Regions from separate parts of the Brevibacillus sp. FSL K6-6036 genome, predicted to be linked through region 1. Evidence: riboswitches for the same ligand, from Rfam matches in the RefSeq annotation. Region 1 holds a riboswitch; each other region holds the start of a gene.

Evidence for each region. Region 1 has a riboswitch for cyclic di-AMP ahead of NST37_RS13390 (CAP domain-containing protein). Riboswitches for the same ligand answer to the same signal wherever they lie in the genome.
Region 2: linked by a shared signal. The riboswitch ahead of NST37_RS05210 (C40 family peptidase) and the one ahead of NST37_RS13390 (CAP domain-containing protein) in region 1 are both predicted to bind cyclic di-AMP.
Region 3: linked by a shared signal. The riboswitch ahead of NST37_RS19465 (betaine/proline/choline family ABC transporter ATP-binding protein) and the one ahead of NST37_RS13390 (CAP domain-containing protein) in region 1 are both predicted to bind cyclic di-AMP.

The regions. Positions count from the first base shown of each region.
Region 1 covers NZ_CP150173.1:2,672,983-2,683,482, reverse strand. The annotation lists gene NST37_RS13425 (membrane protein) at 102-806, shown strand; gene NST37_RS13420 (aminotransferase class I/II-fold pyridoxal phosphate-dependent enzyme) at 960-2,255, opposite strand; gene def (peptide deformylase) at 2,423-2,947, shown strand; gene NST37_RS13410 (homoserine dehydrogenase) at 3,000-4,025, shown strand; gene NST37_RS13405 (hypothetical protein) at 4,106-4,249, shown strand; gene NST37_RS13400 (TetR/AcrR family transcriptional regulator) at 4,351-4,953, opposite strand; gene NST37_RS13395 (glucose 1-dehydrogenase) at 5,168-5,917, shown strand; gene NST37_RS13390 (CAP domain-containing protein) at 6,082-6,774, opposite strand; cyclic di-AMP (ydaO/yuaA leader) riboswitch at 6,782-6,937, opposite strand; gene NST37_RS13385 (RidA family protein) at 7,213-7,686, shown strand; gene ilvA (threonine ammonia-lyase) at 7,691-8,668, shown strand; gene NST37_RS13375 (amidohydrolase family protein) at 8,685-9,872, shown strand; gene NST37_RS13370 (PAS domain-containing protein) at 9,956-10,500, shown strand, end outside.
Region 2 covers NZ_CP150173.1:1,001,182-1,011,681, forward strand. The annotation lists gene NST37_RS05180 (aminopeptidase) at 1-780, opposite strand, end outside; gene NST37_RS05185 (hypothetical protein) at 956-1,513, shown strand; gene NST37_RS05190 (biotin transporter BioY) at 1,596-2,159, shown strand; gene NST37_RS05195 (cytochrome P450) at 2,398-3,753, shown strand; gene NST37_RS05200 (HAMP domain-containing sensor histidine kinase) at 3,959-5,329, opposite strand; gene NST37_RS05205 (response regulator transcription factor) at 5,330-6,049, opposite strand; partial or broken gene NST37_RS05210 (C40 family peptidase) at 6,412-6,939, opposite strand; cyclic di-AMP (ydaO/yuaA leader) riboswitch at 6,945-7,083, opposite strand; gene NST37_RS05215 (membrane protein) at 7,462-7,872, shown strand; gene NST37_RS05220 (PspA/IM30 family protein) at 7,960-8,655, shown strand; gene NST37_RS05225 (rRNA adenine N-6-methyltransferase family protein) at 8,746-9,309, shown strand; gene liaF (cell wall-active antibiotics response protein LiaF) at 9,340-10,215, shown strand; gene NST37_RS05235 (sensor histidine kinase) at 10,229-10,500, shown strand, end outside.
Region 3 covers NZ_CP150173.1:3,911,411-3,921,910, reverse strand. The annotation lists gene NST37_RS19500 (amidohydrolase) at 1-325, shown strand, start outside; gene NST37_RS19495 (ABC transporter substrate-binding protein) at 367-1,944, shown strand; gene NST37_RS19490 (ABC transporter permease) at 2,055-2,972, shown strand; gene NST37_RS19485 (ABC transporter permease) at 2,988-3,917, shown strand; gene NST37_RS19480 (ABC transporter ATP-binding protein) at 3,934-4,896, shown strand; gene NST37_RS19475 (dipeptide ABC transporter ATP-binding protein) at 4,912-5,892, shown strand; gene NST37_RS19470 (hypothetical protein) at 6,165-7,517, opposite strand; cyclic di-AMP (ydaO/yuaA leader) riboswitch at 7,688-7,831, shown strand; gene NST37_RS19465 (betaine/proline/choline family ABC transporter ATP-binding protein) at 7,987-9,129, shown strand; gene NST37_RS19460 (ABC transporter permease) at 9,126-9,776, shown strand; gene NST37_RS19455 (glycine betaine ABC transporter substrate-binding protein) at 9,874-10,500, shown strand, end outside.

The DNA of each region.
Region 1 (10,500 bases):
GACAAAATAAGGCTCCACAAATATAATTAGCTAGGTAATTAATTTGTAAAATACGTTATAAATAGAGAACATTTTTGCTAACAGGAGAGGAGCATATACTGTTGAAAAGAGAGAAAACAGCAAAGGGGAAACTTCCGTTGTTTGCGGCCAAGCTGGTTCTGTTTTTACTCGGTTTGGTCGTTTTGTCGATGGGCGCCGTCAGTATGATGAAAGCGGCATTAGGCGCATCTTCTTGGGATGTCCTGCATATCGGCCTGTCGGGTTTGACCGGCTTGTCAGTCGGTTTATGGGTACAGATCGTTGGTATTCTGATGGTCGGAATCGCATGTATTCTGGATCGGCGTTTGCCGCAGATCGGGAGCGTCGCCAACATTTTGTTGATCGGCTTTTTTGTCAACATCTTCCTTGCGAGCAGTATCATTCCGGTTGTGACAGCGCAGTGGGCGCGGTTTGTCGAATTGGTTGTCGGGATTGTTCTGATGGGTATCGGGTCGGGGATGTATGTCGCGTCCCGCTTGGGAGCCGGTCCGCGGGATGGAATCACGCTGTCGCTCGTCCGTATCACCGGCCGATCTGTCCGCCTGGTCCGTACCTGCTTGGAAGGGACGGCGCTCTTTTTGGGCTGGATCGCGGGTGGACCGATATCGTTCGGCACATTCTTGTCAGTATTTCTGGTCGGACCTGTGATGCAGGCATCTCTTCGCTTTTGGACAGTCCAAGTCCGACGTTGGGAGCGCAGGCTGTTGCCTGCTGTCGACATGGATCAGCTTGAGCAGCCCGCGCAAATGGCTGAAAGGGTATCGTAACAGGAGAGTCGACGTGATTTGGCAAGAACTCTCGATTTATTTCGCAGTTGGAGGATGGCAGAAGAGCTTGATTTCTGTTCGAACCTGCATATCTGGAGCGACACGAAAAAAAGCGTCTTGGATGAGCATCCAAAACGCTTTTTTCTGTTTCCATTACCCTTGCAAATCGAGAACTCCTTGGTAAATCAGGGAGAACAGTTCGTCGATGTCTTCTTCTTCAATACAAGAGAAGGCAATGCGCAAGTCGGTCTTGCCCAAAGCGATCGTACCGACACCATATTTCTCAAGCAAATGGGTACGCAATGTTTCCGCATCTACATTCTTGAGCTTGAGACACATAAAGTATCCCGAGTTGAAAGGATAGTACGTCCACACGTCATCAAATTTGCCGCTGTCAAGCAACTGCTTGACCCGGTTGGCGCGACGTTTCATGATCTCGAACTTTTCTTGCTTTTCTTGGTTGAAAGTCGGTGAATTCAATGCGTGCAGGATAAAGGTTTGGGACGGGTGCGGTCCGCTGGAAATCGTCGCGCGGATCATTCCGAGCGTTTTCTGCTCCAGGGCAGCCAGCAGGGCATCGCTTTTTCCGCCGTAGGTGATAAAGCCTACACGGAAACCCCAGACGTATTCTTCCTTGGTCGCGCCGTCCACCTTGATCGGCAGAATTCGCGGATGCAGGTCGCAGAGCGCGCCGAACAGAGACTCCTGCAAGGAATCTTCAAAGAACAGACTGAAGTAGGCGTCATCGGTTACTGCGACGATGTTGATTCCCGCCTCGGCACCAGCCTTCAGCGCTTTGAGAATTTCTTCGGCTTCCTTTTGCCCAGGCGTATATCCGGTCGGGTTGTTCGGGAAGTTGAGGACGACGATCGCTTTGCCCTTCTCTTTTTGTGCCAGGATCGCATCCTTGAGACCTTCCGCGTTGAAAGTCATTTCATCGTTATAAAGCGGATAATAGACCATTTCCGCCCCGCGGCGAATGGAGAATGTCAATTCGTAGTTCTCCCAGTTTTTGTCGGGGATAATGACGCTGTCTCCCGGTCCTGCGTACAAGTCCGCCACGACACTCAGACCGTGCGTCAATGCATTCGTCACGATCGGATTGCTGAAGGTTTTATTTTCCAGAGAAGGATGCTCCTCCAGCATTTTTTTCCTCCAGGCGGCGCGCAGCTCCGGTTTGCCGGCAGGGGGAGCGTACTCGTAAAGGTCTTTTGGTGCATAAGCGGACAACGTGTCCTGGATCGATTTCAAATGCATCGGCTGGCCGTTTTCCAATGCAATCCCGATCGTGGCGTTGTACTTTTTGGCCTTTGATTTCGCTTCGGCAGATTGACTGAGGATGCCTTCCTTCGGGAAGTAAATCAGTCGGCCCAATTCAGAGAGCATGTCGAAAAAGTGCGGATTTTCACGTTGAATTGTCTCGTTGAGCTGAGATGCAAGTGGATGCATGGTTTCCTCCCTCTTCGTTTCCATCAACTTCATGTTTACCATTTAAGATAGCGTATATAAGCGTATTTGTCGATGAAAAAACAGGCGTTCAGCAAAGCGTTTGACGAAAGGGGACCGCTTTGTTACGTTGGATACAAATTGACTCGTTGTCGGGGAGGAGAAGCGAGATGGCTGAACGGATGATCGTGCAGCTGGGGGATCCGATTCTAAGGGAACGATCCAGGCCGGTGAGCCCGATTACGCAAAATGTGTGCAACATTCTGGATGACATGGCGGACACCATCTACGCGACCGAGGGAAGAGCAGGTCTTTCTGCGATTCAGATCGGGATACCCAAGCAGCTGGTCGTCATGGATTGCGGAACCGGCCTGATCGAACTGATCAATCCGGTAATCGTGGACAGCCGGGGTGAGCAAAAAGGAACCGAAGCCTGCCTGTCCATTCCCGGTGTCGTTGGCATAGTCACGCGGGCCCAATATGTAAAAGTAAAGACGCTAACGCGTGCGGGAGAAGAGGTCGTACTGGAGGCAGAAGGATTTTTGGCTCGGTGCGTGCAGCATGAAATCGACCATTTGCATGGCATCCTCTATATCGACTATGTAAATGAGCTGTACGATGGCCGGAAAGGCAAAAAGCTGAAGCCGGCAGACGCCAATCCCATCCTCGCTCATCGGCGTCGTTTGCCGCGTTAATTTGGCCGCAGACAGCGAATCTAGTACGGTACACAGCAAGGAGGAACTCGCAATGAAACGATACGACGTGGTCATCTCTGGATTTGGCTCGGTAGGCAGACAAGTCGCAAGATTGCTTCACGAGCGCAAGGAAAGATACCGGATGGTCTACGATGCCGATGTCAGGCTTGTCGGCGTCATGCGTTCGACCGCTGGCTGCTACGCGGATGAAGGACTGGCACTCGAACAAGTCCAGGCGTTTTCCGCAGAGAAAAGTATGGGAGATAAAAAGAAAACGGGAGCCGACTTCCTGGCAGCATGTCCATTTGACATCCTGATCGAAGCGGGTCCTTCTGATATTGTCACTGGCGGCATGGCCCTCTCCTACATGAGAACCGCCCTGTCCCGCGGCAAGCATGTCATCGCGATCTCCAAAGGGGCGCTGATAGCAGATTACCAGGGGCTCCATGAGGCGGCCAGACGACATGGGGCCATGCTCAAAGTAAGCGGAGCAACGGCTGCAGCTTTGCCGACGGTTGATTTGCTCCAGTACAATTTGGCCGGTTGTGAAGTGGCGCTGATCGAAGGAATATTTACCGGAACAGCCAATTTTGTGCTGAGTGCAATGATGGAAGAAGGCATCTCCATGGAGGAGGCGATTATCCGCGCCCAGCAGATGGGGATTGCCGAGCCTGATCCGCGCTTTGATCTCGAAGGCTGGGACACGGCCTGCAAGCTGACAATTATGGCCAATGCAGCTTTTCATGCAGGCATTCGCCTGTCGGATGTGGCACGGAAGGGCATCCAAGGCATCACACCGGAGCTAGTGCAGAAGTGGAAAGCAGACGGTCTTGTCCCCAAGCTGGTAGGCAGTCTGCGCAAAGTCGACGACACTCTCCAGGCCGCTGTGGACGTGCAGCTATTGTCCGAGACTCACCCGTTCGCCCAAGTCCGCGGGACGACCAAAGCGATTCGTCTGGAAACGGACACAATGGGGGAGCTGTTGGTGGTGGGAGGAAAATCCGACCCGGTGGCAGCCGCAGCTGCAGCCCTGAAAGACCTGGAGCACATCCTTCAGGCAAACCGGGCAAAAGGCTGAACGAATCCCTGAAGAACGAATAGCTTCACATCCCGGGTGCGTATACTAGGCACAGGTCGCACTCAGTGAGGAGGCTTCCCATGGACCAACAACAAAACAATGACAAAGATGTCAGTGTAGAGTTGCAGCAGGTGGGGGCATACCCGACCAAACAGACAATGCATGAAAAAGAGGTACCTTTGCTAGAGGAGCAGAAGTGTGACTGCTGTTCCACAGAGAGCTAAGAGCGTCGAAGCGAAGAGAACGCTTTGACGAGTACCTCTTGAATGTGAAAAGCCGGAGTGGTACCGTTCCGGCTTTTTGCTATTTCCCGCCCCGAAAGGGCTCACGCAAACGGAGACAGCTCATACGGCCCCTTGATCGCAAGCCTCATCAATTGCAGCGCCATGAAGCGGGGAGAATAGCTCATGCCGCCCTCCAGCCACCACATGATGACTCCTAAAAAGGCAGAGGCGGTATAGCGGACAATAATCTCTCGCTGTGCCGTGAGCTTGGTGTCATCGGGCTGGAATTCGTCCAGGCCTTGGGAGATGTAATCGGTGATGACTTCGATCAGGCGAGCAGCGAGTGGTGCCTGGTGATGGGACAGCATTACCTTGTAAAAGGTCGCATGGCGTGCAATCTGTTCAAACAGGCAGACGAACACGGGGTGCGGTTGATCTACGTGCAAGTCTGCTTTTTTCGCATGTTTGGTCGTTTCGCGCAGACTGTCCACCAGCTCCGAGAGGACTTCTTCTGTGCTTTGCCACATCAAATCCTGTTTGTCTCGATAGTGGAGGTAAAAGGTGGCCCTATTCAAAGTGGCACGCTCGGTAATGTCCTGTACGGTGATGGCCTCATACCCTTTTTCCTGTATGAGCGAGGTAAACGCGTCCTGAAGGAGCTGGCGTGTCCTCCTGACCCGCGGATCAATCTTCTTCGGTTTCATCGACATTCTTCCCATCCTTGTTGAACTTTTTCTATGTGATCCACACAACGTTGATCTTCTGTTGATTTATCGTCACTTCGGCGTTTTGTGTTGTTTGCCCATATAAGAAGGGCATTGATATAATTATTTACGACACAGTGTCGATAAAACAACTAGTTGTTTAAAATTTTTTTGAATTTCTTTTTCAGAAATGAAAAAGCGGGAGGATACGACTATGGGTCGTCTAACAGGAAAAGTCGCCATCATTACAGGTGCGGCAAGCGGTATGGGGGCACAAACAGCTCGTCTGTTTGCCCAGGAAGGCGCGAAAGTAATCGCGACGGACATGTCCGAAGACAAGCTGCAAGAAGTGGTGAATGAAATCAAGGCGGACGGCGGGGAAGCCATCGGGGTCAAACACAACGTCGTTTCCGAGGACGAATGGAAAAACGTCATCGCACAAGGTCTGGAGGCATTTGGCAACATTCACGTCCTGGTAAACAATGCGGGTATCAGTACAGATGCTACGATTGAGCAATTTACGATGGAAAACTGGAACAAGGTGATGGATGTAAACCTGACCGGCTGCGTGCTGGGAATGACGCTGGTTTACCCTGAGATGAAAAAGGCTGGAAGCGGTTCCATCATCAACATTTCGTCTACCGCAGGACTAGTTGCTCTGAACTTTACGAATGGTTACACCGCTTCCAAAGGGGCGTTGAGAGCTCTTACGAAAGCAGCAGCTGTCGAATGCGCGAAGGATTCCGTCCGCGTGAACTCCATTCACCCGGGCATTATCGAAACACCAATGACGCAAATGATCACGGCTCCAGAGGTTCGGGGCATTTTTCAGGCGCAAACGCCGCTGCCTCGTCTCGGCAAACCCGAGGATATCGCTTATGGTGCACTTTATCTCGCTTCGGACGAGTCTTCGTTTGTGAGCGGCCTTGAAATGGTCATCGACGGCGGCTGGTGCGCTCGTTAATGAGCCTCTGATCCGGGTGTCGCCATTTTCTCCTTTGATCACAAAAGCCTAGATCGATACCATGCCCACCAGCTTCAGGTGGGCTTTTTTTGCAAGCAGGGAAAAAACCGAAAAAACCGAGTCACTCTGTTGAGCAACTCGGTTCTTCTCTGCAGCCATCAAGGTTATCCGGTAAATTCTTGTACCCAGTAACCATTTTGGTAGCCTACGCCGATTTTCGTGAAATTCGGGTTCATGATGTTTTTGCGGTGACCGTCACTGTTCATCCATTGCTGCATCACTTCTTCAGCGCTGCGCTGACCCATGGCGATGTTTTCGCCGGCAGTCATGTACGATACGCCAAAGCGCTTCATCATGTCAAATGGAGAACCGTAGGTAGGGCTGTTGTGATCAAAGTAGTTGTTTTGATCCATGTCAGCCGCTTTTGCCAATGCTACCTTTTCCAATGCAGCATCGTAAGCAAGCGGAGCCAGACCAGCTTTTGCACGCTCTTGGTTTACCAGATTTGCCACTTCGCGAGCAAACTGGGAGGAAGCGTTGACAGTGTTGCTTGCCGGAGCTTTAGCCGGTTGTTGAACTGGCTTTTGTACCGGCTGCTGAACCGGTTTTTGTACCGGCTGTTGCATCGGAAGCTCTACCCATTGCATAGAGTTGGATGGAAATGCCCAGTTCCATTGGTTCCATTGGTTCGATGGTTGGGATTGTTGCGAAGGTTGGGAATTCATGAAATATGGGAGCCATTGCCCTTGATTAACAACATTTTTTACCGGGCATGTGGCAGCAAATGCTGAAGTGGACATCGAAGTAACAGCCAATCCCAAAGCAATAGCGATGATAGACTTGCCGAATGGTTTCATGTTCTCATCGTCTCCTTTTCTTCGCCTACGAGGTTAGTTGTCGGGTTCGGGCTGAGGATACAACCCTTCACAAGCGTGATTCACCCCAATGCAGAGTGGCTAACTCTACAAAAAGAAGTCCCCCGCACTTCCACTTCTTTGGAAGTTTCGGCTTGTTTGTTTGGCTTAACTAGGATAACAAATAGACTTGAGAGAATGGAACCTGTAAATAATGGCAGACCTTGTTGACGCTTGTTCAGAAAAGGAAATACCGCCGTGTATTTGTGGCATGATTTCCATGACAGGCGGCTGGAGGATTCAGCGGACGGGTGCATGTTGTTGATTTTTTTCTAAAAAATTTGTCGATATCAAAAAAATTGTATCATTTTATTCCGGGATCGTGATAGAATGAGAATATCGAGTGTTGATTAGAATTTTCAGAAAAGCGTGGTGGTACTTTTGTCATTTGTGGAAAAGAGACTTGAAGAGCTGGGGGTAAGTCTGCCCCCGAACCAACCGCCTTTGGCAACCTACGTATCCTGCGTGCGTTCGGGCTGCCTGGTTTTTACCTCAGGAGCCGGCTGCTTTGTCGATGGGAAACCGCTCTATACGGGCAGGCTGGGCAGGGAGCTTACTGTAGAACAAGGATATGAGGCGGCACAGATTACTGTCCTCAACCTGCTCAGCATGATCAAAGCGGAGATTGGCAATCTTGATAAGATTGAGCGGATTGTGAAAGTACTCGGACTGGTGAGCAGCGCAGACGATTTTTACGACCAGCCCCAGGTTATGAACGGGGCTTCCGATCTGCTGGTGAACGTTTTTGGCGACAGGGGGAAGCATGCCCGCTCTGCCTTGGGCACATCCGTTCTGCCCATGAATCTGCCTGTGGAGATTGAAATGGTCGTAGAAATCAGGGAAGAGGAGAGATAAACGCATGTTCGTTACATTGGAGCAAATCAGGCAAGCCAGGGCCAATCTCGCGGGTGTCATCTTGCCGACACCTATGCAGTATTCGCGCACTTTCAGCGAATGGTCAGGCAATACCATCTACGTAAAATGCGAGAATCTGCAAAAGACAGGGGCGTTCAAAATCCGCGGCGCGTACAACAAGATCGTGAGCCTGACAGACGAGGAAAAAAGACGGGGTGTCGTGGCCTTTTCTGCAGGCAATCACGGCGCAGGCACTGCCTACGCTGCCCAGATCCAAGGGATTGCAGCTACAGTGGTCATGCCGACCAATCCTGTACCGAGCAAGCAAAATGCGATCCTTCATTACGGCGCCAAAGTAGTAGATGGAGGGAGCACCTCCATTACCATGTATGAAAAAGCGCTGGAGCTTCACCAAAGCGAAGGTCTTGTACTGATCCATCCGTTTGAAGACATGCATATTATCGCAGGGCAAGGCACGATCGGCCTGGAGATTTTGGAAGAGCTTCCCGACGTTGACGTGGTCATCGTTCCGGTCAGCGGGGGAGGGTTGATATCGGGCGTGGCGGCTGCTTTGAAGGAGACAAAGCCGGCCGTGCGCGTGATCGGCGTGAATAGCGAGGGGGCCATGGCGATGTATGAATCGCTTCGGCACGGCTGCCCGTTTGAAGTGGAAAAGGTGGATACGATCGCGGATGGATTGATGGCCAAAAAGCCGGGAAAGATCACGTATGCACACACGACAAGATACGTCGACGAGATGGTATTGGTCTCCGAGGAAGAGATTGCAAGGACGGTGGTGAGCCTTGCGGAACGGGCCAAGATGGTAGTAGAGCCGTCCGGTGCGGCCGCTTTGGCAGCAATGATTCACCATCGGACTGCACTCAAGGGAAAAAAGGTAGTCGTGCTGGCTTCAGGCGGCAATGTAAACATGAAGCTGCTCGCTGAGCTGGTCGAAAAGTACACGCAACAAATCCCAGTATAAACAGGGTGGTGCTGACGTGAGGCGAAAAATATACAATGTAAGAATAATCGACGTTGTACATTTGCGGCAGATTGAAAGAGGAACGGTTGTCTTTGACGAATCCGGAATATTGCATGTCTCTGAGGCAGGCAATGCGGAAGTGGCAGACTGGGAGTTCGACGGAACGGGAATGACGCTTTTGCCCGGCTTGATCGACTGCCATGTGCATTTGGGCATGGACGCTTCACCTGATCCCTTCAGGCAAATCAGACTGGATTCCGCAGCGGACACGGCGTTTCGGGCTCATCAGCAAGGAAAACAGTTTCTCGAGGCTGGCATCACGACAGTACGGAATGTGGGTACACGATACAATGTAGATATTTCCTATCGAAATGCGGTTGAGCGAGGCTTTGTCGAGGGGCCGCGCGTCTACGCATCCGGCCAGCCCATCGTCATGACTGGCGGGCACTGCCATCCAATGGCGATTGAGGCTGATGGGGTTGACGAGGTGAGAAAGGCCGCCCGAAGCCAACTGAAAGCGGGAGCAGATCTCTTGAAGCTGATGGCCACGGGCGGTGTCCTAACAAAAGGAACAGAGCCGGGCTCCACGCAGCTTTCAGAGGCAGAGCTGCGCTGCGCTTGCGAGGAAGCTTCTCATGCCGGAAAAACAACTGCAGCTCATGCGATTGGTTTGGAAGGAATCAAAAACGCCATTCGTGCAGGCGTTACGACGGTCGAACACGGAACGGTACTCGATGACGAGGCCGTCCAATTGATGATCGAAAACGGAACGTTTCTGGTTCCGACCCTGATTGCTGCGACGCTGATCCTGCGCCAGCCGTCTGAGAGCGGAGTGCCTGAGGAGTTTGTCCGCAAGGCAGAGCCGTTTGTCCAGATCCATCGGGAAAGCTTCCGCAAAGCGCTTCGGCACGGAGTGAAGATTGCTGCAGGCACAGACGCCGGTACCCCTTTTAACATCCCAGGGTATTTGGCGGATGAATTGCAGCTCATGCACGAGGAAGGAATGCCAGCGATTGAGACGATTCGGGCCGCGACGCTGCAGGCAGCTGCATGCATGAAGCTGGAGGACAGAACGGGTTCCATTGAGGCAGGAAAATGGGCAGACCTGCTGCTTGTGGAGGGAAATCCGGTGGAAAACCTGCTTTCTCTCAAGCGAGTAAGGCAGGTGTATAAAGGGGGTAAGCTTTGCGTACACCACCGGTAAACAAGCAGGCCTCGTTGACGATTTGCCCAGGAGACGCAGCCGCATTCTCCCACATAAACACGCTAGGAAATGAGGTTTCACACATGAGTTCATTGCATCCCATTTTGGCCAGTTATATTCCTGTAGTTGAGGGCCTGGCTCGAACGATTGGCGACCACTGTGAAGTCGCCCTGCACGACATGACCAACCCCGAGGCTTCGATCATTGCCATTCACAACAGCCATGTAAGCGGCAGAAGCCCGGGAAGCCCGGTGACCAATCTCGGTCTGAAGCTGCTCCGTCAGGGCGAGCAAGGGCATGACTTCATTCTCAACTACAAGCACGAAGGGATTAAAGACAAAATCATCAAATCCAGCACGATTTTTATCAGGGACGAGCATCAAGCCATTATCGGTTGTATCTGTATCAATCTGGACGTGACCAGCCTTGTGATGGCCGAGTCTATTCTCAAAGGAATGGCTTCTTTTCAGCAGGAGCCAAGTGAAGAAAAAACGGAAGAACGCTTTGCTCCCACTATCTCCGAGTTGATGGACCAAATCATTGAGGAATGCATCCGCAAAATCGGCAAACCCGTCCCCTTTATGCAGAAGGAGGAGAAAATTGCCTTTATCGGTCTGCTCGATGAAAT
Region 2 (10,500 bases), 1.7 Mb from region 1:
AACGCCCGTCTTCTTCGGAGCGGTGAAAACCTCTTCTGTCGGCATATTGGCCATGAAGGGGACCCCTTTGGCGTTTACGCCGCCTCCGCCGATCCAGATGTGAGATGTCGGCAGTTCGATCGTCAGGTCGGTACCCGGCGCCTTGTAGTGCAGGGCGTGGTACTGCTTCGCATTGAGATATTCGACTCTTTGGTTCAGATTCTCCTGATGTTCTCTCCAGGCCTGAACCGGATCGTCCTGATCGACGCGGGTAGCGCGGAAAATGGCCTGCCAGAGCGCCACGATTCGCTGCTGCTCGGGAAGGTCGGGGAAGACCATCGCCGCCCAGGCAGGGTTCGGTGCGGCGATCACGGACCAGCTCACCTGATCGCTCATCGTATAGCTGCGGAATTTGTTTAACGCTTGACCGGCTGACTTTTTCGCGGCAGCCAGACGCTCGGGGTGAACGCCCTTCAACAGATTCGGATCGGAATCGATGATGCTGAGAAAGGCCGCCCCTTCTTCTGCCATCGTTTCCATCCCTTTTGCTTTCCACAGCGGATACTCATGAAAGGCCTCGTCCGGTGCGAGATCGTACTTCATCCGTGTCAGCTCGTCATCGCGCCATTCCATATGTACGTCTTTTGCCCCTGCTTCGTACGCTTTTCGTGCAATTTTTCGCACCAGATCGGCGGAGGAAAGGGAAGCGGTGATCACCAGAGTCTGTCCAGGCTGCACATTTACGCCGACTTTTACCGCCAATGACGCATACCGGTCCAGCATGGTATCGAATGCATTCATGAAAAAACCTCCTCACAACAACGGATTCTCTTTTTCAGGGATCGCAGTGATGAATGAGCTTATTATAACAGAGCGTAAAGCTGGCATGCTCTTGAACTTGAGACTTCGCTTGCAATGAAAAGAATTTAGGGGCACTCTATGGAGAAAGAGGTGCAAGGGAAAAGGAGGAGCGGACATGTTTCACCCGCTTGTTTTTGACAATATCAAAGTGGTGCTGGAAGGAGCCGTGTACGACAGGGACTTTGAAGGCAGCATCACGATTATCGGGCGTTCGGACACCATGGATCTGGCGACGTTCCACAGGCAGTTTCAGATCGATTTTCGGCTGGCAGACGAATTCGGGGAGGCAAAGGGTGTCTTCGCCCAGATGCAGCTGCGTACGTCGCTTGCCGATATTGCGGCCGAACAGCTGGAGCAGCCTTTGACAGAGCATATCGGCTGTACGATCTGCATCCATTTTTTCATGACAGTCACCGATGTGCAGCGGGAGACAGAAGCCGTGGCGCAGATGCTGAATGATATCTGGGGGAATCGGCCGTACATAACGCAAACCATTAAAGCCAAGCTGGACGAGTATCAGCTCCACTGGCCGCCCAAACAGTACGAAAACCAGATCACACTCGACTTTCATCGCAAAATCGACGAGGGCAACATCGAGGATCTCCGCGGCTTGGTGGATCATACAATCGCATCGCTCACACAACTGCATGCCGTCCTTGCGAAAAGATCGTGAAGTAACTGTTTACAAGCAGAAAAACAGGCAGTATCATTTTGTTAACGCACTTTATTTTTAAGTTGACAAAATGGAGGCTATCATGAGAAACGAACGATTGAAATGGCTGGTGCTTTCTGCCATCTTTGCCGCTGTAACGGCTGTCTTTTCGCAAATTACGATTCCGCTGCCGCTTATTCCGATTACGGGTCAGACGCTGGCTGTCGGCTTTACCGCGACGATTCTGGGGAGCAGGTGGGGGACCGTAGCGATTCTCATCTACGTCCTGCTGGGTGCAGTAGGCCTTCCTGTATTCTCAGGTGCTAGCGGTGGACCACAGGTATTGGTGGACAAAACCGGCGGTTACATTTTTGGCTTTATTTTTACGGCTTTTGCCACTGGTCTCATTCTCGAAAAAACGCGTTTTACCTTTACATGGGCTCTGGTCGCCAATATTGTCGGCATGATTATTACGCTCATCTTCGGGTCGGTCCAGCTCAAGTACGTTCTGGACATTCCGTGGGACAAGGCTTTTGCCGGAGGAGCCGTACCATTCCTGCTGGTAGGTGTCGTCAAAGCCGTCCTGGCTGCCTGGATCGGCATCAAGGTGCGCGAGCGGCTCGTATCCTCAAATCTGCTTCAGGCACACAGCAGACCGCTATCCTGAAACAATCCAAATCGCTCGCCGAGTTCGGGCGATTTTTTTTATTGCCCGAATCCTTGTATCCACATTTTGATGGTTTACGGCAGTTCAGTCCATTGTCCGTGTCCTCGGTGGTTGCGAGACCTCCTCCGACAGCAACATCGACAGTCATTTCTCTCAGACATGGCACTCATGGTATAAACGGCCAGACTGGTTGGATACTACAAACAGTATTGGGAAAAACACGACTGAGAATGGGGGAATGATCGTGAATATAACCACCATACCTGGCCCAAAAGGACTGCCGATCTCGGGCAACCTGCTCGCCTTTCGCCGGGACCCGCTCCGCTTCCTGCGCGAAGCTGCGAAAGAACACGGCGATGTGGCCCACTTTCGCTTTGGCCCCTCGCGGCATGTGTATTTGATCAGCAATCCGGACATGATCAAGGAAATTCTGGTGAGCAAGCAGGCCCATTTTCGCAAAGGAAAAGGCTTGCAGGTCGCCCGGGCGGTCGTCGGTGACGGCATCCTCACCAGCGAAGGACAGAAGCACATACGCCAGCGCAGGCTGATGCAGCCGGCATTCCACCGCGAGCGGATCGCGACCTACGGCGAGTCCATGGTCCAGCAGGCGATAAGCTTGATGGATGACTGGAAAGCAGGAGATGTACGCGATGTGCATGAAGACATGATGAAAGTGACGCTGGCGATTATCACAGAGACGATGTTTGGCAAAGGTCTCAAGGAAGGCGCCGACCAGATCGCCAGGGCCATCGATGTGGGCCTGAAATACGTCTCGACGAAAGCGTCGTCCTTCATCGACATTCCGCTCACCGTTCCGACCTCAAGCAACCGGCAGTTCCGCGAGTCAGCCGAGCTGCTCGACAAGACGATTTACAACATCATCGAAGAGCGCCGCCGTGAAGGAGATCAGGGGCGCACTGACCTATTGGCGATGCTGCTGGCGGCAAGAGATGAGGATGACGGCAAAGGAATGACGGATGAGCAGGTAAGAGACGAAGTCATGACCATCTTTGTCGCAGGCCATGAGACGACAGCCAACACGATGTCCTGGATCTGGTATCTGCTGGCGACCAACCCTGAGGCGGAAAAAAAGCTCTGGGCCGAGCTGGACGCGGTGTTGGGAGGACGGCTGCCCACGGTAGAGGATATTCCGAATCTGAAGTATGTAAACCAGATTATCAGCGAAACGCTGCGCTTGTACCCGGCGGCTTGGACGATCAACCGGGAAGTCGCCGAAGAAGTGGAGATCGGGGGGCATACGTACAAGCCCGGAGATACGCTCATGATGAGCCAGTACGTCATGCACAGAAGCGAGAAGTACTACGACAGGCCGGAGGATTTCATCCCGGAACGGTTTGAGGGGGACTTGCTGAAGCGTATCCCGCAATACGCCTACTTTCCGTTTGGCGGAGGTCCGCGCATCTGTATCGGGAACAACTTTGCCCTGATGGAAGCCGCGCTGCTGCTCGCTACGTTCGCACAGAAGTATCGCTTTCAGCTCGCCGACCCGGGCAAGCCCGTGGAAGCGGAGCCGCTTGTCACCCTTCGCCCGAAAGGCGGTCTGATGATGAGGCTGGAGGCGCGGTCGCAATAACGAAAGGGCACAGAAAAAGACACGGACCATTGACGGTTCGTGTCTTTTTGCATAAAAAAAAGGCATCTGCCCACCATTTTTGCAATTTCCGCTAAGGTGTTAGATACCGAACTGGGGTTATTTATCACTGAAAGCAACATGCTATACAAGATAATCTACCAGACAATTATAAAGGATATATTAACTGAGAATAAATCTATATAAATTAAGATTGGAAAAAGGGGATCGTAAAGGAAAAAGAGCTCCCCCTCCCCAGCTCGCTGCTGACGGAAATCGAACCGCCGTGACGCTGGACGATGCTTTGGCAGATCGTCAGGCCCAGGCCGGTTCCGCCATTGTTGCGATTGCGCGATTTTTCCGCGCGGTAAAACTTGGTGAAGATTTTGGTCAAATCCTCCTGCGAGATGCCTTCACCCTTGTCGATCACGGAAAAGAGCACATGCCCCTCCCGCTGGTCGCAGGTGAGCAGGATCGATCCGTTCGGCTTGTTGTAGTAAATGGCGTTGTTTAACAGATTTTCCAGTACGCGGCGGAGCTTGGTCTCGTCCGCCTCGATGTACAGATCATTGGAGATGCGCAGCTTCCACTGGAGTGTTAGTCCCGATTCCTTGATCTTGACCAGGTAGTCCTCAATGATTCCTTTTGCAAAGCTCTTGACGTGGATGCGGCTCAGGTTCAGCTTCAGCTCCGTACTTTGCTGGGTAAAGTCCTGCAGTTCGTCGAGCAGCTTGTCGAGATCGTCCGTCTTCTGTTCGATCTTTTTCATCTGCTTCTTGATCCGTTCCAGATCGGTTACCCGCCCTGAGGCGATGTAGGAGGCGTATCCTTTGATCGTTGTCAGCGGTGTCCGGAAATCGTGAGCGATCGCGGAAATCAGCTCGGATTGACGCTCTTCGGAAAACCGGAGCTGATCGACCATGTCGGAGAAGTAGCGAAACAGACGGCCAAATTCGTCTTCTGAATGGTACGTAAACGAAACCAGCCGTTTTCCTTCGCGAATTTCCTGCGTTACGCGGGACAGCTCGTTTACCGGCCGGTGAATCCAGCGGACGAAGAAGCCGAGCAGGACAAGTCCGACCAGGGCAATGCTCCCGTAGATGTACCAGAGCATCATGCTGACCCCTTTTGTTGCCATAATATCGGAGTCATCTGTGTAGAAGTAGATGATGGTTTCGCCTTTTTTCGGCGGTTCGTGTTGAAAATGGTATTCCGCCACAACCTTCAGATCGGTATTTTCCTTTTTTATTTTCCTCGGCGGATTTTTCAAATTGTATGCCTGGGATGTCTTGATGAAGATCGTGTTGCCGTTGGCGTCCTTAACTAACATTTTGTATACCAAATCCTCCGGCAACTGCTTTTCCAACTCGCTGCGGTCTGTCGGGTCCTTGAAATTGCTGGCGCTGAGCAGCTGATTGACGCGAACCTTTTCAGCCGTTTCCTTTTCATAGCGATATTGATTGTGGCGATCCGTTTTCAGTTGAACGACAATAATATCCTCGAAGACAAACTTGAAAACGAACAGGTTCAGCGCAATCAGTGCGAAGAACGAGAGGAACAGCTTGTTGCGGATGCTCATCTACACCTTCTCCCCGATGAAAACGTAACCCGTCCCCCACTGCGTTTTGATGTACTGCCGCTCCCGTTCCAGCTTTTCCCGCAAATTTTTGATATGAACCGTCACAGTATTGAGGGAGCCGTAGCCGTATCCCCATACCCGGTCGTAAATTTGTTCGCGGGTAAACACAATGCCGGCATTTTCGGCCAGAAAGGTGAGCAACTGAAATTCTTTGGTGGAAAGGTCAATTTTTTCTTCATTTACATACACCGAGTACGTTTCCTTGTGGATTTCCAGTCCTTTAAATTTCAAAACGGTAATGGAGGAGCCGGATGGGTCCTTTTCGCTGTGCTCTTCGGTATGCTTGCGAATCCGCTCGTACCTTCTCAGATGCGCCCGGATGCGGGCGAGCAGCTCTTCCGTGTCGAATGGCTTCGTGATATAGTCATCGGCGCCGATTTCAAAACCGACGACTTTGTCGACCGCTTTTCCTTTCGCACTGAGAAACAGGATCGGCAGGTCCGATTCGCGGCGAATTTGCGAGCACAGCTCATAGCCGCTCATATTCGGCATCATGATGTCCAAAAGAATCAAATTGGGCTTCAAGCCTTGCTTCAACAAAGTAAGGGCATGCTCCCCGCTCTCTGAAGAAGTGACCTCATACCCTTCGTTTTCCAAAATATCTTCAAGAAGCTCTATGATTTCCTGATTGTCGTCTACAAGCAAAATATGGTCTTTCACAGGTACTCCCCCAGTAACCTCAAATCTCCTGAATATTTGTATTCTCTCCTATCATAACACGGTTTGACTGGTGAAGGACAAAGAAACCAAACGTTACCAGCGTGTTCCGGCAGGAAAAAGGACATATAATGAAGAATAGCGGGTGTTACTTCCTATTGACACCAGGTGCTAAATTTCGTCAGAAAAAGCCAGAGACCTAACGTCCCTGGCTTTCATTTTTGTGCTTGCACTTACTTGCTAGGCTGCGCTTCCGGCTGTTGTTCCGGCTGTGGCACTGTATGTGTCTCAACTGGTGTCTCAGCTGCAGCTGCTGCCTGCTGCCCAGGCTGTTGCTCTGGTTGAGCTGCCTCGGGCGCTTTCGCTTGTTGTTCTGGTTGTGCTTCAGGCAAGGAAGCCGCTTGTACCGCTTTCTTGGCTGGAGGAGTGTCGGTGGCTTTCGCCTGGAGTGCCGGAGCAGCGATTCGCTTGGCTCCTACATAGCGTTTGCTCCAGTAGTAGGGGTCGCTCAATTTGGTATTGACGACGCCTCTGCCAGATTCCGAGTGCACAAACGTGTCATTGCCGATGTAGATTCCTACGTGGGAAATGCTTCTTCCATTCGTCTTGAAGAAGACGAGGTCGCCGGGCTGCAAATCTTTGCGGCTAACCGGTTGGCCGACTTGATACTGAGAAGAAGAATTGTGAGGCAAATCTACACCTAGCGCATCAAACACATAGCGTGTAAAACCGGAGCAGTCAAAGCCTTTTTTCGTGGTTCCGGAAGACTTGTAAGGGACACCGTACAGATCATTGACGACAGTCATCAGGGGGGTTCCCTCCTGAGCATGCGCCGCACCGGTACCCATTGCAAGCAATCCGGCAATAAGCAAAGAAACTACTGTCTTGCGCAAAAGATACTGCTCCTCTCCTGAGCCTACGAGGTTAGCTGAAGGGTTCGGTCGAAAGGAATGCCCTAGACTGCGAGAGCGCAGCCATTCACCCCAAAGATAGTGGGTCCCCCGTTTCCGCATAGCGGAACTCGGCTATTTTTCGATATTTTTTTACACGCACCTCCACACAATTCAACACTTGTCCCACTTTTCCTTTTTCTACCCTTGTTTGTTCACGATTTCGTCACAATATTTTGTCATAAGCTGTAACGTTTCGTCAGTACCGTGCAAACGACATTTTTCTTCTATATGTAATGGAAACCATGTGTCGGACTTTTCTTCTCCATGACGGCTCGCCCTGCGCCGGAAAAGGGCTGAATCCAATCAAGAGGGATCCTTGTCCGATTGGGGGACGACACTTTATCCGTCCAGGGACGGAGGCAAAAACCAACCGCTCGCCCGTTATGTCGAACACTCGCCCCGTCTAGAATAAAGGCATAAGGTTGACACACCAACAAATAGTCGATTGGAGGGAAGCATTTCATGAGTGAGCGGTCTGGCAAGGTGCTCCTTGGACTCGCATTGCTGCTGACCGGAGGGTTTGTCTTATTGGACCAACTCGGTATCGATGGCGGCGATTTCCTCGGTGTGCTGATCCCCGGGCTGATCATGTTATACGGAGCCCGTAAAGTGATTGGCAGCTCCGGTTCCCGCTTCTGGGGGATACTGGTCTTTCTGTTCGGGCTGTTAATGTTGATCGGCAAGCTGCATTTACTGTTCAATGTCGTACTGGCTATCGGAGTGATTTACCTCGGGTACCGCTTTATCCGCCGCAGTGACAAGACGCATGATTCCATGCCGACAGCATGGGAGCGGCAGTGGGCACGGCAGGTATTGAAAGAGGATGCTCTGGACGGCTGGGAGCACAGAATGGCCAAGAAGCAACAACCTTGATATCGATGACAAGTGATGAAACAAACCTGAAAAGTGCAAGGTACATGACAATCAAATTTCTTGTGATATGATAAGGAGGACTAAAAAATGGGTATTTTTAAACGACTGCGTGACTTGACGGTGGCTTCTGTGAATGACGCTTTGGATTCGATGGAAGATCCGGTGGTTATGCTCAATCAGTACATGCGTGACATGGAAGTGGAGATCGGACAAGTGGAAGTGGCAGTAGCGAAGCAAGTGGCCCTGGAGAAGAAATTCCACCAGCAATGGGAAGAGGCAGTGGCGCTTGCGGAAAAACGCGATCGTCAGGTGAAGCTGGCGCTGACCGAAGGAGAAGACCTGCTCGCGCGCCGGGCTTTGGCCGACAAGAAGCAATACGAGCTGCGTGCCCAGGAATACGAAGCCCTTTATCTGACAGCATCGGAAGCCGCTCAGCAAATGCGCGAGAAGCTGGCCGAGCTGAAAGAAGAATTTTATAAAATGAGAGCGAAAAAATTCACTCTGATGGCAAGAGCGCAAGTAGCGAAAACGCAAAAGCAAGTGAACCATGCAATTGTCGGCATGGGCAATCAATCTGCCGGCAAAGGCTTTTCCCGGATGGAAGAAAAAGTGCTGCGGATGGAAGCGGAAGCCAATCTGAGCGGCCAGTGGCGCCAGACCAGCGCTGGTTTGGAGCAATCTCTCGAGTCCCTTGAAAAGAATGATCTGGATGAGGAGCTGGCCCAAATCAAAGCGTCTTTGCAAAGCAAAAAGGATGCCGAGCCTGCGAAAGTTCAGGAGTAACGACAGGAATCAGGCATCTCGTGTAGAATAGGAAGTGGCAACCAGGCAGCCTGTCCAAGCAGGCTGCTTTTCCCCTAGGAGGTTCTATCCTTGGCAGACTTTATGGTCTTTTTACGTCGATTTTTTGCGGAGCCAGGACGTGTAGGAAGCATCATTCCCAGCTCTCGTTTTTTATGCGAAAAGATGCTGTGCAGCGTGGACTGGAATCAGTCTGACGTGATTATAGAACTGGGGCCTGGAACAGGCGCCTTTACGGAAAGCATTCTAAAGAAAAAAAGGCTCGATACCAAATACATTTTGGTGGAGAGAGATCCGTTGTTTCGGGAAATGCTGACTCGCCGATTTCCCGGCATCACGATGTGGGATGAGGCACTGAAGCTGCAAGAGTACATGAGTAAGGCCGGGATTGGCAAGGCTGATGCCATTATCTCCGGACTTCCGTTTGCCAACTTTCCCGCGGAATTGCGGACGGGGATCTTGGATGAAGTCCAGTCTGCCCTTGCTCCGGGTGGCCTGTTCATCACGTTTCAATACTCCCTCCAACTGAAAGCTGAGCTGCAGACGCGCTTTCAGCGGGTAGAAACCACATTTACGCCGTTGAATATTCCGCCTGCGTTTATTTATACTTGCCGTGACGGAAGTGTAGGAAATTAGCCGACATGGGGCGTAAGAGAGGAGACCTTTGTGAAATTGTCCCGCTTACAAAAAATGACGGTCGGTGTCTTGATCATTTTGACAGGAATTGGCCTTTTTCTTGACAGCTTGCATATAATCACGTTTGGCCTCTTTGATTTGTGGCCGATGGTTCTCGTGTATTTCGGCGTACAGATGTGGGGAAATCACAAGCGTGTTCGGGGAGGCCTGCTGGCCGGGCTCGGCATCATGATTGCTTTGGACATGTGGCTTCATATCGGCATGGATGATCTGTTCCAGCTTGTAATCCCGCTTTTGTTCATTTACTTTGGATTTCGGCTGATCCGTGGGCGTTCGGCTGACAAAGGAATCCGGCCGACAATACCGGAGGCTGCCGAAGCAGCCGATGCTGATCCGAATTTTGCTTCAGCGGAAGATACGGCAACAGGCAAACAATCAGGGCATTGGAGACAGAAAGCGGGATACCGCAATCCATTTGGAACGGAAAGAAGCAGATGGACTGCTTCATCCGCGGGCCCTGGCAGCATTTTGTCGCCCAAAGATTCCCGCAGTTCGCTGATCGGTGATTTTCACTTGACATCCGGCCGCTTTGAGCTAAGCCAGTTGCATATCTGGCACGGAGTCGGGAATGTTGTCATAGATCTGTCCCGGGCGATGCTGATGGATGATGAAGCGTTTCTGATAGTCGACGGTTGGGTGGGGGACGTCACTATTTACGTTCCGGTAGATATGCCAGTAGCCGTATCTGCGGAGGTGCGCATCGGCGATCTGGAAGTGTTTGGCCATAGGCAGGGGGGCATCAATCGCAGCGTGATGATCCGCTCCGAACAGTACGAACAGGAAGCGCAAAAAATCCATGTACAGATTTCGCTGCTCGTCGGCGATGTTAAAGTCAAGTACATCTAGGGGGTACTGACAAATGCGACGACAGCGGTTGGCAAGTATCCAATGGCAGTACGTGCGCTACGGTTTGCTGCTGGCCGTAGGAGCGGTTACCGCCTCCTTTTTGTGCAGTTTGATTCTGTATTTCGTGGTGGCCGGGGACCCGGACGTCACGAGATGGCTTGCGACCTACCTGCATCTCTATTTGCCGGAGAAGCTGGATTGGAAAACACAACTGGCCTCGTTTGCATTCGCGATCCTGACAGCAAGTGTCGTCGGGTTGGTCGGAGGCTACATTTTCGGGAATTT
Region 3 (10,500 bases), 1.2 Mb from region 1:
CTTTGGAGCGACCTACGCGTTTGATTACGAATTAGGGTACCCGTCGATTTTAAATGACGACGGCATGGTGGACCTTTTGCTGAAAACGTCCGATGACGTTTTGGGCGAGGGCAAGTACCAGCTCGTGAAGCCGTCCATGGGTGGAGAGGACTTTTCCTACTACACCCATCATGTGCCGGGCGTATTCTTCCGCCTGGGTGTGGGCAACGAAGACAAGCGCACTCAATATCCACTGCATCACCCGCTGTTCGACATCGATGAAGACGCGCTTCCGATCGGCGTCGCCATGCTGTCGGCGTTTGCCTTGAATTACTTGAGGCAATAGGCGGGAGCCACTTCAGTGTATCCATAAGGGGGAAACCAGACATGAAAAAACGGATTGCAGGCTTTGGCCTCGCAGCGATCCTTGCTCTGTCAGCGGCCCTGGTCGGCTGCAGCAGCCAATCTGGCGCGCCGGCTCAACCGTCCGGGAACAAGGAAACGGCACAGCCCGCTGGACAGAACGGAGAAAAAGTGCTGACGATTGCCAGCGGCAGCGACATCGTCACTTTTGATATCCACGATCACAACAACACGTCGACGGAAGCTGTGCACGTCAATATGTTTGATTATTTGGTGCGAAAGGATGCCCAGCAAAAGGTGCAGCCCGACCTTGCAACCGAGTGGGAGACGGTAAACGACACGACCTGGCGCTTCAAGCTGCGTGAAGGCGTAAAATTCCACAACGGCGACGAGTTCACCGCCGAGGACGTCAAGTTCACGCTGGAGCGTGTAGCCACGGACAACAAGCTGCTGGAATACGGAAACTACAAGCAAATCAAAGAAGTGAAAGTAATCGACCCGCATACGGTTGAAATCATCACCCACGCTCCGGAACCGGTCCTGCTGAACCGTCTGTCAAGGCTCGGCTCCGGCATCCTCCCATCCAAGTACATCAAGGAAAAGGGCTGGGACGAATTCCTGAAAAACCCGGTGGGAACAGGCCCGTACAAGCTGGAAAAATGGGTGCGTGACGATCGCCTGACGCTGGTGAAAAACGATGAGTACTTCGGCGAAAAGCCGAAATGGGACAAGGTCGTTTTTCGTTCCATTCCGGAAGATGCGACCCGTGTCGCGGAACTGCTGACAGGCGGCGTCGATATTGCCGTAAACATCCCGCCGAGCGATCTGCAGCGCGTCAAGGACAACGACGGCACCGACACGAAGCAAGGACCGACCCAGCGCGTCATGCAGCTCACCCTGCGGCTGACGCCGGGAACGGTCACCGAGAATCCGAAGGTGCGTGAAGCTATTGATTTGGCTATCGACAAGCAGGCGATCGTCGACAACATCCTCGCCGGCGGAGGCGTGCCGACCCGCACCCGCGTGACTCCGGGCAACTTTGGCACCAATCTCGACCTGTACAACAAGACGCTCTACGATCCGGAAAAGGCGAAGCAGCTTTTGGCGGAAGCCGGCTATCCAAACGGTCTGGAGCTGACGCTGAATGCGACGAGCGGCCGTTACCTGAAAGACAAGGAAACGGCAGAGCTGATCCAGGCGATGCTGGCCGAGGTGGGAATCAACGCCAAGCTGGAGCTGCTGGAGTGGAGCAAGTTCAACGAAAAGTACAAAGCGAAAAAATTTGATGAAGTGTTCATGATCGCCTACGGAAACTCCATGTTTGACGCGTCTCTGGCGTTTGACCGTTTGACTACGGAGCGGTCCAAGGGCGAGTCGGATTACAGCAACCCGGAGCTGGACAAGCTTCTGGCGGACGCCGAAAAGAACATGAACATGGAAGAGCGTGAAAAGCAGTATAAACAAGCGCAGGAAATCATCGCGGAAGAACGCCCGCACATTTATTTGTACCAAATGAATGCCAACTACGGTGTGAGCGACCGCATCAACTTTGAACCGCGTTTGGACGAAATGCTGTTCGTCGATGAAATTACACTGAAATAAGAAAAAGGTGCAGCGAATGGGGTCTCCACTGGCGAGGCCCCTTCCTGTTCCATGACCGATAGCTTGATGAACCTGTTTAGCAACTCGCAAATGTTTCGGGAGGTGACACCGTGAGACAGTATTTGTTGAAGTCGATTCTGCAGATTGTTCCCGTGCTTTTTCTGATCTCGATCATCGTCTTCGTGCTGGTGTACGTTACCGGAGACCCGGTGTCTCTGATGCTGTCCGATACGGCGACGGACGAGGATCGGGAAATCCTGATCGCTGCGCTGGGGTTGGATCAGCCGATGCACATCCAGTATTTCCGCTTTCTCGGCAACATGCTGCAGGGGGACTTCGGCACATCTTTCCGCTATGACATGCCCGCCCTGCCGATTGTTTTGGAGCGTCTGCCGGCAACCTTTGAACTGGCAATTGCAGCCATGATCGTCGCCACGGTGATCTCGATTCCGCTGGGCATTCTGTCCGCGACCAAGCGAAATTCCTTTTTGGACATTTTCGTTTCAGGCGCTTCCGTATTGGGCAAGGCAATGCCGCATTTTTGGCTGGGAATCATGCTGATCCTGTTGTTCGCCGTCGAGTGGAAGACCTTGCCGGTATCGGGAAGGGGTTCATGGGACCATTTGATCCTGCCTGCCTTTACACTCGGGACGGGAATTGCTGCGGAGATGACCCGCCTGATTCGTTCCAGCATGCTGGAAATTTTGGGGCAGGACTACATTCGCACAGCGAGAAGCAAGGGGCTGATCGAAACCATTGTCGTGTACAAGCACGCCCTGCGAAATTCGCTTATCCCCGTAGTGACCATCATGGCTTTGCAAACCTCTACCCTGATCGGCGGCACGCTGATTACGGAGACGATCTTTTCCTGGCCGGGAATGGGACAGCTAATCATTCAGGCAGTGAATACCCGCGATATGGCCATCGTCCAGGCCGCTGTTTTTGTCGTCGCCTTTTTGGTCATCGTCAGCAACATCCTGGCAGACATTTTATACCGCGTGTTGGACCCGCGCATCAAGTACAACTAAACGGAGGTGAGCCGTATGTCTCTTCCCCTGGAATCGCAAACAGCACAAGCAGGCAGCGTCGGCCAGGCGGTCAAAAAGCCGGGGCAGCTCCGCCGTTTGGCCCGCATGCTGTTGAAAAGCAAAACAGGAACAATCGGACTTTTGATCGTCATCGTCGTCGTATTTATGGCCGTCTTCGCCAGTGCGATCGCTCCTCATGATCCGGCCAAAACCCAGGCAGCGCAGCGCCTCAAGCCTCCCATGTGGATGGAGGGAGGCTCGCCGGCAAATCCGCTCGGAACCGACAATCTGGGGCGCGATGTGCTCAGCCGCATCATCTACGGCTCGCAGGTTTCCCTGATGGTCGGGGTGTGTGCCGTCGCCGTAGCGGGCGCGATCGGGGTCGTACTGGGACTCGTCTCCGGCTACTTCGGCGGGATCGTGGATAATCTCATCATGCGGACGGTCGATTCGTTTCTCGCCATTCCGAATATTTTGTTCATGCTGGTGATTTTGACCGTCCTCGGGCCCAGTCTGACGACCCTGATCCTCGTCCTCGGCTTTACCAACTGGGTCAAGTACGCCCGCATCATCCGCGGTGAAGTGCTCAGCGTCAAGGAACGCGACTTCGTCAGAGCCGCCCGCACTGTCGGCGCAAGCGACGGGCGAATCATTTTTACACACATTTTGCCCAACGTTATTTCCTCCTTTATCGTCGTCTCTACGTTGAGCGTAGCCACGACGATCATCGCGGAGGCCTCACTCAGCTTTCTCGGCTTGGGGATTCAGCCGCCAACTGTCTCCTGGGGCGGCATGCTGAGCGACGGCAGGCAGTACCTCGCTACGAGCTGGTGGGTGGCGACCTTCCCCGGTGTAGCGATTACGATCACGGTTTTGGGCATTATGTTTCTCGGAGACTGGCTGCGCGACATTCTGGACCCTCGCATGAAGGCTAGAGCGAAGTAAGGAGGGGAGACTCGATATGGAAGCAAACTTGCTGGAAGTGAAACATTTGCGGACGCATTTCAAAACTGAGGACGGCGTCGTTCCCTCCGTAAACGGCGTCTCGTTTTCCGTAGCCAAGGGCGAGACACTTGCCATCGTCGGCGAATCGGGCTGCGGCAAAAGCGTTACCTCCCTCTCGATCATGGGATTGGTCGCCCCGCCTGGCGAAGTGGTGGGCGGAGAAATCTGGCTGGAGGGCCAAAACCTGCTCGCTTTAAGCAAAAAAGAGCTTCGCAAGCTGCGCGGCAACAAGCTGTCGATGATCTTCCAGGAGCCGATGACCTCGCTCAATCCCGTGTTTACAATCGGGAACCAGCTCGGAGAGGTATTTCGCCAGCACAGACAGATGGACAAAAAGGAAGCCCGGGCACACAGCGTCGAAATGCTGGAGCATGTCGGCATCCCCAATGCGGAAAAGATCGTCGATTCCTTTCCCCATCAGATTTCAGGGGGTATGCGGCAGCGCGTCATGATCGCCATGGCGCTGGCCTGCAATCCGGCCCTGCTGATCGCGGACGAGCCGACGACCGCCTTGGACGTGACGATCCAGGCACAAATTCTCGAGCTGCTGAAAAAGCTGAACAAGGAGTTTCAAACCGGAGTCATTCTGATTACGCACGATCTCGGTGTCGTAGCCGAGATGGCGGACCGGGTCGTGGTGATGTACGCGGGAGAAGTGGTGGAGCAGGCTGACGTCTTTTCCCTTTTTGCGGAGCCGAAGCATCCGTATACAAAAGGGCTGCTCGGTTCGCTGCCGAAGCTGGACGAAAATCGGGAGGAGCTGGACTCGATCCCCGGCTCGGTACCGAATCCGCTCGACATGCCGGGCGGCTGTGCGTTTCACCCGCGCTGCCCTGCCGCCACAGAAGAGTGCAAGCAAAACAAGCCGCAGCTTCAAGAGGTGGCCCTGAACCATCTGGCACGCTGCTTCTACGCGTAAAGGAGGCACATAGCAATGGACCAGACGAAAGAACCGCTGTTGGTGGTTAAAGGGTTAAAAAAGCATTTTCCCTTCAAGAAAGGCATGTTTTCCAAAGAGACAGGCTACGTACGGGCCGTAGATGGCGTCGACTTTACCGTGTACCGCGGAGAAACGCTGGGAATCGTCGGAGAATCCGGCTGCGGCAAGTCGACCACCGGCCAGATGATTTTGCAGCTGCTGGAGCCGACCGAAGGGGAGATTTGGTTTGAGGGAAAAAATCTGTCCACTCTCGGCAAAGCCGAGGTCCGCACTTTGCGGCAGCACCTGCAAATGATTTTTCAGGACCCGTATTCCTCGCTCAATCCGCGGATGCGGGTGGAAGAAATCGTGGCCGAGCCGCTGCGCGTACACGGCACCCACAAAGGAAGCGAGCTGAAGGAAAAGGTTGTGGAGCTGCTGCGCCTTGTCGGGCTGGATGCCCACCATATGAGCCGCCACCCGCATGAATTCAGCGGCGGGCAGAGACAGCGGATCGGTATCGCGCGCGCCCTCGCCTTGAATCCGAGCCTGATCGTCTGCGACGAGCCGGTATCGGCGCTCGACGTGTCGATCCAGTCGCAGGTGCTGAACCTGCTCAAGAAGCTGCAAAAGGAGCTAAAGCTGACCTACATTTTCATCGCCCACGGCTTGCCTGCCGTCAAGCATATCAGCGACCGGATCGCGGTCATGTACCTGGGCAAAATCGTGGAGCTGGCAGAGCGCGACGAGCTGTTTGCAAACCCGCGCCACCCCTACACGGAAGCGCTTCTGTCGGCTGTCCCGATTCCTGATCCGACGCAGCGAAAGGAACGGATTGTCCTGCAGGGCGATCTGCCGAATCCGGCCAATCCTCCGTCCGGCTGCCATTTTCACACCAGATGTCCGTATGTGCAGGATGTGTGCAGACAGACTGCGCCGACACTGACCGAAGGCACTGCAGGGCACTTTGTCTCCTGCCATTTTCCGCTCGGTTAAAGCTGAGGCAGGAGTTCTTTTGACGAACTGACATCCCTTGCTTTGCGCCGGTTTGATCATGCAAAGACACGATTGCGAAAGATTGCCCTTCTGGCGGCGTAAAGGAAGTGTCGCCAAATCCGAAAGCAGATGTTCGAATGTTCGAAAGCAGATGGAATCGCGATACGTCCCCAAACAGGCAGCGGCAAAAAAAGAAGGTGCCTCAAGGTCCAAGGCAGACCAAAGAGGCACCTTTTTCAGATATGGTTGCTCGTTCGCCAAAAATACGCGAGTTAAGGAGTGGTGAGGGTGACCTTGACGTTGACGATTTTTCCTGCGTTTGGCAAGGAAAGCTGGTAGTTCCCTACCTCATTGCGCGGGATAAAGGTCTTTGCGCTTTTGGAGGCAATCGCTTTTCCTTTCGCATCGTATCCGACAGCCGTCACGCCGATGTTCTTCCCGTCTCCGCCGTTTTCTGCCACAGCCGTGACCAGCATGGTGCCATTGACCGGGGTAAAGGCACTGCTGCTCAGCTTGGCTGCAGGATTGGACAGATCAGCGAGGAACACCTTTGCCGAGGCGATTTTGGCTCCTTGATTCAGCACGATATTGTAGTTGCCAACCTCATTGCGCGGGATAAACGTATCTTGTCCTGCCGTTTCTACGGGCTTTCCTTTGGCGTCATAGCCTACCGCGAAAACGCCGATGCTCCTGCCGTCACCACCATTCTCCACGACGGCGGTCACCACCATTTTTCCATTCACTTGGGTATAGGCGGAACTGCTTAATTTGCCGGTTGGATTGGATAAGTCGGCGAGATATACCTTGACCCCGGAAATGGCGGCTCCATGATCGAGCATGATTTGGTAGCTGCCCACTTCGTTGCGGGGGATGAACGAGTCCTGACCTTTGGTTTCTACAGCTTTTCCTTTGGCATCATAGCCGACAGCAAAAACCCCGATGTTTCGGCCATCTCCGCCATTTTCCACGACAGCTGTCACCAGCGTTTTTCCGTTTACCTGCAAAAAGGCTTCACTGCTCAGCTTGCCGGTCGGGTTGGATAAGTCGGCGAGAAGGACGTTGACGTTTGCAATTTTTGCCCCCTGGTCCAGCAGAATCTGGTAGTTGCCCACTTCGTTGCGGGGGATGAAGGTGTCGAGGCCTTTTGTCTCGATCGCTTTTCCGTTTGCGTCGTATCCGATCGCGATGACCCCGATATTCCGGCCGTCACCGCCATTCTCCACAACGGCGGTCACCACCATTTTTCCATTTACAAGACTATAGGCGGAGCTGCTCAATTTGCCTGTCGGATTGGACAGATCAGCCGGGATCACCTCGACCTTGGCAATTTGGGCGCCTCGATCCATGACGATCTGGTATTTCCCAGTCTGGCCGCGAGGGATGAATACGTCTGCTCCTTTGGTTTCAATCGCTTTTCCATTGGCGTCATAGCCGACGGCGATGACCCCGATGCTGCGTCCATCGCCTGGATTTTTCAGGGAAGCAGAAACGACCAGCTTGCCGTTTTGCACGCTGGAGCTGTAATCTAGACTCTCAGCCGATGCCGTTGAATGCTGGGCGGGAGAGAAGAAGAAGACAAGAGCCAACAGCGCTGCTTGCCACGCCTGTTTCCACTGCTTGGTCATATAGAAGTCCTCCTTGCAAGAAAAAATATGGAATATTTAGATAGATTCGCAATAAGTTAGACAAATACCTACAAATTTTCACAAATAATTACTTTTGTTACCAATGACCTATGACATTCGGACCTCATATCCGGGAAGGCGAATTTGACTTGATGATCGAGTTCATGCATAATAGCCATAAGCTTAATTTCCGATTTGCATAATCGGAAAGCGGGGGAACCACTTTTTCCGGGGCGAATCGGCAGCATATCTGCCGTAGGGAACCATCTTTCCCGAGTCCGTCAGCTAACCTCGTCAGCCTCAAGATGGGTCAAAACAAGCATTCCGTGTCAGATCATTCCGACGTGGAAAACAATTCGGTTTTTTGACCCTATGCTTTTGCAGGGTCTTTTTGTATTTTTACAGGTACAGACCCTGCATTGGCGGGGTCTTTTTATTTTCAAAAATACAGCGAAAAGAGGGGATGCGAATGGCAAATGCGGTTGTCTTTGAACGCGTGCGCAAATCGTACGGCTCGACGACTGTGATCCCGAATCTCAATCTGGAGATTCCCGAGGGGAGCATCACAGTGCTGGTCGGGCCATCCGGCTGCGGCAAGACCACGACGATGAAGATGATCAACCGGTTGATTTCGCCAACATCGGGGACGATTACCGTCGGCGGAAGGAATTCGGCGGAGGTCGATCCGGTCGCGCTGAGGCGGAGCATCGGCTATGTGATTCAGCAGGTCGGCCTGTTTCCCCACCTGACAATCGCGGAAAATATTTCGCTGGTGCCACGGCTTCAGGGGGGAAAAGGGTCGATTGATCACAAAAAGGTCGATCGCCTGCTCCATATGGTCGGCCTGGCCCCCGACCGGTACCGGGACAGATACCCGTCCGAGCTCTCCGGAGGCCAGCAGCAGCGGGTAGGGGTAGCCCGGGCGCTGATGAGCGATCCGCCGATCATTCTGATGGATGAGCCTTTTTCGGCACTCGATCCGGTTACCCGGGAGCAGCTGCAGGATGAGCTGATCCGGCTGAACCAGGAGCTGAACAAAACAGTCGTTTTTGTCACCCACGACATGGATGAAGCGTTGAAAATCGCCGACCAGATCGTGGTCATGCAAAACGGGAATGTGATCCAGCAGGGGACGCCCGATCACATTTTGCGCCATCCGGCCAATGATTTTGTCCGGGAGTTCATCGGGGAAAAACGGCTGCAGTCCCACCTCGGGCAGCTTGTCCAGGATGTCATGGTCACGCAGCCGGTTACCGTCTCCCCGGGCCGAGGGCTGGCGGAGGCTGTACAGATCATGCACCGCAAGCGGGTAACCGGGCTGATCGTTGTCGACAAGCATGGGAAGTACTTGGGCATGGCGGATACGGCGGATATTCACAAGCGGTACCCGGATGAATCGCTGGCCATCCGCGATGTGATGCGGACAGACACCATGACGCTTTCACCCGACACCCCGCTCGCGGATGCCATCGGCTTCGTGCAGGAAGCGCCGTACGGGTACGTGCCGGTCGTCCGCCAAGACGGGACGTTGGCAGGCTTGTTGACAAGGGCCAGTCTGGTCGATGTGCTTGCACGGCCATACTTGGATCAGGAGAGGAGCGTGGCGCAATGAGTGAAGTGATTTCCGTAATGGCAGACCGCTGGCCGGATATTGTGCAGGCGAGCTGGGAGCATATCGTTCTGTCTGTCGTCGCGTTGTTCTGGGCGATTGTAGTTGCGGTGCCGACAGGCATTCTGCTGACCCGGTACCGGAAGCTTGCCGGTCCGGTGCTGGCCGTGATCTCGGTCTTCCAGACGATTCCCAGTCTGGCGCTGCTCGGATTTATGATTCCGCTGTTTGGCATCGGACCGATCCCGGCTGTCATCGCGATGGTCATTTACGCGCTTCTGCCCATCGTCCGCAATACGTACACCGGCATTTTGGACGTCGATTCCTCGCTGCTGGAAGCAGGGCGCGGCATGGGGATGACCAAAGGCCAGATGCTGCGGATCGTAGAGCTTCCACTGGCCCGCCCCGTCATATTTGCCGGGATTCGCACGGCTACGGTCATGACGATCGGAGTGGCGACGCTCGCGGCGTTTATCGGGGCAGGCGGCTTGGGCGACCTGATCCTTCGCGGGATTGCCATGGTGGACACGGGCATCATCCTGGCAGGTGCGGTGCCGGCTGCGCTGCTGGCGGTCTTGTTTGACCTGATTCTGGCCTGGGTAGATTGGCGAGTGACGCCAAAAGGATTGCGCATTCGCCACTCGCGTTAGGCCGCTTTATCCAAAAAGCTGATTTTTGAAGACTTGAACACATCAGGCTTTTTGGGGTTTTTCAAATAAACGGTTAATGATGAAAGGGGAGGATCTTGTGAGAGCAGGATGGCTGAGGAAAGTTGGAATGGGCGTGTTGGCATTGTCGATGATGGCTGTGACGGGCTGCTCGGTTCTGACCGGTACAAAAGCGTCTGATCAGGTGACTGTGGTGGGGAAAAATTTCACGGAACAAGATATATTGACGAATCTCGTAGGTATCATGCTGGAGAAAAATACGGACTTAAAAGTCGAGACAAAGCCGTTTTTAGGCGGGACCGATGTAGCTTTTAACGCCGTCAAAGGCGGCAGTGCAGACCTGTATGTAGAGTATACGGGAACGGGTCTGGTCAACATCATGGGACAGGAAGCGATGAAGGACCCTCAAGAGGTGTACGACAAGGTAAAGGCAGATTTTGCAGAGAAATACAAAATGGAATGGCTGGAGCCGATCGGGTTTAACAACACCTATGCCCTGGCGGTGACAAAAGAGACGGCCGATAAATATAAGCTGAAGACAATCTCTGATCTGATCCCGCATGCGCAACAGCTCACGTTCGGAACCGAACAGGAGTTTCTCGAGCGCTCGGACGGCTTGAAAGGCCTGGAAAAATCATACGGCCTGAAATTCAAAGGTACGAAATCAATGGACGCCGGTCTTAAATATAAAGCAATCAGCGAAGGG